2 regions of the Clavibacter sp. genome follow, and region 2 is predicted to be linked to the other one. Evidence: riboswitches for the same ligand, from Rfam matches in the RefSeq annotation. Region 2 holds a riboswitch; the other holds the start of a gene.
The links. A riboswitch is a leader RNA that binds a small molecule or an ion and turns the genes downstream of it on or off. The one in region 2 is predicted to bind thiamine pyrophosphate.

Region 1 (3,402 bases), on a different contig from region 2:
GCGACGTCGTCGGAGACCGCGTCGAGCTGCGCGCGCAGGAACGCGACGGGCGGCACGTGGATCTCGCGGACGCCCGTCGTGTTCTGCGCGACGAGCGCCGTGACGACGGCCATGCCGTAGCCGCCGTTCGCCGCGATGGACTTAAGGTCGGCCTGGATGCCCGCTCCGCCGGTCGGATCCGTGCCGGCGATGCTGAGGACGCGGGGGACCGGGCGGAGCGGGGGCGCGTGGTCCTCGGACGATGCGACGACCTCGGCCGGGTCGTCCGTCGCATCGCCCGTCGTCGCGGGACGCGCCCGCGCCCGCGCCCGCGCCTCCGCGAGCTCGCGCGCCGCCGCCTCGGGATCCTCCGCCGCGCAGATGGCGGAGACGACGGCCGTCCCCGCGCCGCCCGCCGCCGCGATCGCGTCCACGTCGCGCACATCCACCCCGCCGATCGCGACGCACGGCACGGGGGAGAGCCCGGCGATGATCCCGAACCCGTCGTGCCCGAGCGGCGCCGGGTGGTCCGGCTTGGTGCTCGTGGGCCGGATCACGCCGACGCCGAGGTAGTCGACCGTGCCCGCGGGGAGCGCGCGCAACGCCTCCACGTGCGCGGGCGTGTTCGCCGTGAGGCCGACGACGAGGCGGCGGTCGGGGCTCGCGGCGTCGAGCATCCGCCGCACGAGGTCGGCCGGCACGTCCGACTGGCCGACGTGCACGCCGTCCACGCGGGCACCGCGGGCGAGGGCCGCGAGCACGACGTCGACGCGGTCGTCCACGAGGAGCAGCGGCCGCGGGGCCGTCGGATGCGCGGAGGCATGCGCGTCGATGGCATCCGCCGCCGCGACGACCGTCGCCAGCAGCTCCGCCGCGCTCGCGTGCTTGTCGCGGATCTGCACCGCCGTCGCCCCGCCCGCCACCGCCGCGGCGACGACCGCGGGCACGCCGCGCGCGCCGCAGAGCGCGGGGTCGGTGACGAGGTAGACGGAGAGGTCGAGCCCGATCACGACAGGCGCTCACTTTGGGCGACGAGCTCGGGCGTGACGGCGTCGAGCGCGTCGAGCAGCCCGACCGCGAAGGATCCCGGCCCGCGCGCCCCCTCGGCGGCGATGTCGGCCGCGATCGTGTAGCCGCTGGTCGCGGCGACGGCGGCCCGCAGCGGATCCGGATCCGTCGACGCGAACGCCGTCATCACGGCCCCAAGCGCGCAGCCGCCGCCCGTCACCTTCGTGAGCCACGCGTCACCCGTGTGCACGCGCACGAGCCGGTGGCCGTCCGTGATGTGGTCGACCGCGCCGGAGACCGCGACGACCGTGCCGTAGGTGCGCGCCAGCAGGCTCGCGGCGTCGAGCGCGGCCTCGACCTCGTCGGTGGCGTCGACCCCGCGGCCGCCCGCGCCGCCCGTCGCGAGCGCGATGATCTCCGACGCGTTGCCGCGCACGATGGTCGGCGACAGCGCCACGAGCTCGTGCGCGAGCCGCGTGCGCACCGGCAGGGCGCCGACCGCGACGGGATCCAGCACCCACGGCGTCCCCGCGTCGCGCGCCGCGTGCGCGGCCTCGACCGCGGCCTCCCGCTGCTCGGCGTGCGGCGTGCCGAGGTTGATGAGCACGCCTGACGCGATGCGCGCGAACGGCCCGGACTCGGTCGGCACGTCCGTCATCGCGGGCGCGGCACCCAGCGCGAGCAGGACGTTCGCGGTGAAGCCGGTGACGACCGCGTTGGTGATGCACTGCACGAGCGGCTGGCGCTCCCGCAGCTGGAGGAGGAGATCCGCCGAGGTCGGCGTCCCCCGCGTGATCGTTCCCGTGGATGGGCGCAGAGCGCTCATGATGACATCCCTCCGCCGGTGCGAACCGGATCAGGTGCGACGGGTCTCATCTCAGCCCTCGTGGGCACCCCGTGTCAGGGACCCACCCTAGGGCGAGGGCTGCTCTGTTTTGGCAGAGCTAGTCGCCAAGGTGGCGTACGGTGCCACACGACCTGTCCCAAACGTCACCAGCGCGTATTTCTCTGAAGCTTTTCTTCCATAGCACTTAGTGTCACGGCCAGAGAAGGAGCCTGGCTGGAAGTGTAAGCAGTCATCATGCTGGGATTAAGGGCGTCTACTAGAAGGCGTCTGGTGACTGTCCTCGTACCATCGCTGTCATAACTGCCTTCGCTTAAATATTCCCCTGACTGAGGATTACGACTACCAGAAAGCCATTGCAGTACAGCGATGCGATACTCGAGATCATCAAACAAGTTTGGCAAGCTAATGTCGTCGAGCAATTTCGACAAAGGCGCATCGATGAGTTCTCGGGCAAGATGGCTTTGCGGGTAAAGCCAGTTCCCTCCGCGACCGTTATTCCATCGTGGTAACGATTGAACTAGGTCAAAGTTGAGTAAACTGTTTAGCCCCAATGTTTTGCAGGCTTTTTTCGCTGGCGACGCATTGTACGGCTCTTGCCAAGTGGGTTCGAAGGCAAGTCGGGTTAGTAAAGCGTCTCGATGTTCGTTTACTAAAACCGCGCCCATGGTGAAGAATGCCAATTGTGCAGGGAGATGCTGCAGGGCTAAAGCGTACGCACTGTATGAGCCGGAAGGAGGCGTGCGTAGGTTTAAAAGAGTTTGAAGAGTGCGCACCCAGAGGGCCTCATGGGTGCCGTCGTCGTGGAAAACGCCCGCGGAAAGCATTTGCAGGAGGTCGCTGCAATGCTCGAAGGACTCCGCAACAACCTTGTCGTAGCCCGTGGAACCGAGCTGTGTTCTAGTGGCGACTGTCTCCGTATGGGTTCGAATGGACTTTATTTCGGAATTGATCAAATCATAAAGTTCGATTCGACGAGACGGCGCCGGCAAGCATCTCTTCAATTTAGCGATCTTCAAATCCACGCTCAATGATTCTTGCTGCATGTCAGTCAATGCTTCTATGTTCGCGAGCAGGCCCGCGAACATGCCGTCGGCACTGGAACATGGAACTATTGACGCTTGCAGAATGTTGGCGAATTTTTGTGCTGCGGGGCCCGTCCCGGAGTGCGAGTCCCAGAAAATAGGATAGCGCCGGCTTGAGGCAGCTTCTAGTTCGCGCACGAGGGCAACGTCCCACTCGGCGGACCAGCCAGATATCACAAGACCATATTGTTCAAAAATTTGGCCGAGTACCGATTTCCATGGTTCGGCATATTCCGACAGCTCCTCGCTTGTGTTCAACGATTCAATATCACGATAGTCGCCGTGGATCTTGATTATCGTCGCGGGAGCATGGGCAAGCGGCTGTAAGCCCGCGACGGCCTCTGGTCTTGCGGCTACTTGCGCGCCAATCCCAACTTCTGACAATGCGACTTCTAGTAGGCGATCAAAGTTGGTGGTAATTATGACTTTGATGTATCCACGCTTGACTAATTGCGCGATTGCCCTATGTGCTCTGGTCGGTTGTTT
Region 2 (3,402 bases):
TCCCGGACGGGCTCGGCCGGCTCCCGGCCCGGCACCCAGACGCCGGCCGCCGCGAGCGACGCACCCTGGTCGCGGAGGACGTCGTCGGGCGCGCCGTCGGCGAGGATCCCGCCGTCCGCCGCGAACACGACCACCCGGTCGACGAGGTCCTGCCACACGGCGACGCGGTGCTCGATGACGACGAGGGTCGCGCCGCTCGACTCGACCACGGACTCGACGGCGCGACGCACCTCGCCGACGCCGTCGGGGTCGAGGTTCGCGGTCGGCTCGTCGAGGAGCAGGAGACCCGGCCGCATCGCGAGGACGCCGGCGAGGGCGAGGCGCTGCTTCTGGCCGCCGGAGAGCGCGGTCGTGGAGCGGTCCAGGGCGACGTCGAGGCCCACCGCGTCGAGCGCCGCCCGCACGCGGACCCAGATCTCGTCGCGCGGGACGCCGAGGTTCTCGCAACCGAATGCTACGTCGTCGCCGACACGGGAAAGGATCACCTGAGCGTCGGGGTCCTGCAGCACGAGGCCAGCGCGGCCGCGGCGGGCGGCCGGATCCTGGCCATCGACGCGCAGCGAGCCACGGGTCTCCCCCTCGTCGTCACCGCCGAGGACGCCCGCGAGCGCGTGCATGAGCGTGGTCTTCCCGGCGCCGGACGCGCCGAGGAGCAGCACCCGCTCCCCCGGCTCGATGACCAGGTCGACGTCGCGGACCGCCCAGGCGGTCCGTCCCGCGTGCCGCCAGCCCCAGCCCTCGGCTCGGACGGACGCGCCGCCCGCCCGCTCGGCCGTCGCCTCGGGCCCGGCGAGCGGCACGCGCGAGGCCTCGAGCAAGGACGGGCGACGACCCGGTCGCCGCACGGTCAGACGCGGGCCGCGGTGTCGCGGCCCGAGGCGAAGCGCGAGAGCGCGCCGGTGCGGGCGAGCGCCCGGGCGACGAGCCACGGGAGCAGCCCCGCGACGACCGCGCCCGAGACGAGCGCCGCGACCGTGTAGATCGTCGCGAAGAGCGGTGTGGATCCCACGTAGTAGGTGACGAGGTCCGTGATCGCCATGCCGAGCCCCGCGCCCATGCCGGCGAGCACGGCGACGTAGGCGCGCCAGTTCGCGTAGAGGAAGGCGAGCAGCACGAGCTCCGCGCCGAGGCCCTGCGTGAGGCCGGAGAGGAGCGTGCTCACCCCCCACACGTTGCCGACGAGCATGGAGACGAACGCGGCGAGCAGCTCGCCGTAGAGGGCGGCGCCGGGCTTGCGGATCACGATGCCGGTGAGGACGCCCGCGAAGAGCCAGCCGCCGCCCGCGAGCGCCTGGAGCCCGGGGAGCAGGGGCTGGAACACACCCGCGACGGGGACGGACGCCGTGTTCCAGATCACGAAGACGAGGCCGGAGGCCACGCCGAGGACGCTGGCCACGACGATGTCGATGACGCGCCAGCGGGCGCGGAGGCCGGAGCGGGGGCTGCGGGCGGCGACGCCGGCCGGAGCGGATGCGGTGGACGAGGGTGATGCGGTCATCGGACGTGCCCTTCGGTGAGGTGGAAGAGGCACGGGTGGAGAAAGGAAACCTCCCTGCGCTGGCATGATCCAGATCAGGTTCGACGGTCGAAGATTGGGGATCTTCCTCTCAGTCCGGCTCACCGGACTCCCGTGTTCACCGGCGAGCATAGCGCGCGGGCGACGCGCCCGGAAAGCAGCGACGGCGCGCGTCCCCGGACGCACGGGAGCGCGGGCGCCCGAGGGCACCCGCGCTCCGCGGTGGTGGTGCGGCTGCGGCTACTTCAGCGTCTTGATGAGCTTGACGAGGACCTTGCCGGAGATCCAGATGACGGGCGTGGCCACCGCGAGCAGGGCGATCACGTTGGGCTGGAAGCGCACCTCGCCGTCGGTGGCGATGTAGGCGCCGATGGGCCAGGTGGCGCCGCCGCCCCCGCCGCCGCCGGCGACGTTGCCGTCCGAGTCGGGGAGGTCGCTGCCCCCGCCGAAGCCGTACCAGGCGAACGCCACGGGCACGATGGTCGAGCCGTCGATGTCGAGGGGGTCGCCGTAGACCGTCCCCACTCCGGCGTTCTTCACGTTCTCTGCGAGCTGTGCGACGAGGTTGGTCATGCGACCCACCGTACCCTGCGGGGCCCTCGGGATGCGGGCCAATCCGGGCGCCCACGGTAGCCTCGCCCGTGGTGCGTCGCTGCGTCGCATCCGCCCCCCCTGCCGCTGCGGCCCACGCGGATCCACCGCCTGCCCCGCCCCCGACGGACCCCGCGCGCGCACGCGTGCGCACCGCCGGCGGACGAGTCGACCCAACTGGAGGACCACTTGAAGACCTGGCCCGGAAACCCCTACCCGCTCGGCGCGACCTTCGACGGGAGCGGCACGAACTTCGCTCTCTTCAGCGAGGCCGCGGAGTCGGTGCAGCTGTGCCTCATCGAGGAGGACGGCACCGAGACCCGCGTGGACGTCACGGAGGTCGACGCGCACGTCTGGCACTGCTACCTCCCGCACGTGCAGCCGGGGCAGCGATACGGATACCGCGTGACCGGTCCCTACGAGCCGGAGAACGGGCACAGGTCGAACCCCGCGAAGCTCCTGCTGGACCCCTACGCCAAGGCCACCTGCGGGGAGTTCGACTGGCACCCGTCGCTGTTCGCCTACGACTTCGGCGACCCGTCGAGCCGCAACGACGAGGACTCGGGCCCGCACATGATGCTCGGCGTCGTGGTCAACCCGTTCTTTGACTGGGACGGCGACCGCCTCCCCCGCACGCCCTACAGCGAGACGGTCGTCTACGAGGCGCACGTGAAGGGGCTCACGCAGCTGAACCCGCGGATCCCCGAGGAGCTGCGCGGCACGTACGCCGGCATCGCGCACCCCGCCGTCATCGACCACCTGCAGAAGCTCGGCGTGACCGCCATCGAGCTGATGCCCGTGCACCAGTTCGTGCAGGACAACACGCTGCTCGAGAAGGGCCTCCGCAACTACTGGGGCTACAACACCATCGGGTTCTTCGCGCCGCACAACGCGTACTCGTCCACGGGCGAGCTCGGCCAGCAGGTGCAGGAGTTCAAGTCCATGGTGCGGGCGCTGCACGCCGCCGGCATCGAGGTCATCCTCGACGTGGTCTACAACCACACGGCCGAGGGCAACCACCTCGGGCCGACCCTCTCGTTCAAGGGCATCGACAACCAGGCCTACTACCGGCTCATGGAGGACGACCCCACCTACTACATGGACTACACGGGCACCGGCAACTCGCTCAACGTGCGGCACCCGCACGCGCTGCAGCTGATCATGGACTCGCTGCGCTACTGGGTCACCGAGATGCACGTGGACGGCTTCCGGTTCGACCTGGCGTCGGCGCTCGCGCGCGAGTTCTACGACGTCGACAAGCTCGCCACCTTCTTCGAGCTCGTGCAGCAGGACCC

Region 1: linked by a shared signal. The riboswitch ahead of thiM (hydroxyethylthiazole kinase) and the one ahead of HDR73_RS04560 (ECF transporter S component) in region 2 are both predicted to bind thiamine pyrophosphate.

Annotation. Positions count from the first base shown of each region.
Region 1 covers NZ_JAAVCB010000029.1:13,710-17,111, forward strand. The annotation lists gene HDR73_RS03540 (bifunctional hydroxymethylpyrimidine kinase/phosphomethylpyrimidine kinase) at 1-989, opposite strand, end outside; gene thiM (hydroxyethylthiazole kinase) at 986-1,813, opposite strand; TPP riboswitch at 1,804-1,895, opposite strand; gene HDR73_RS03550 (SIR2 family protein) at 1,978-3,402, opposite strand, start outside.
Region 2 covers NZ_JAAVCB010000036.1:54-3,455, forward strand. The annotation lists partial or broken gene HDR73_RS04555 (ABC transporter ATP-binding protein) at 1-845, opposite strand, end outside; gene HDR73_RS04560 (ECF transporter S component) at 848-1,498, opposite strand; TPP riboswitch at 1,532-1,642, opposite strand; gene HDR73_RS04565 (hypothetical protein) at 1,757-2,089, opposite strand; partial or broken gene glgX (glycogen debranching protein GlgX) at 2,297-3,402, shown strand, end outside.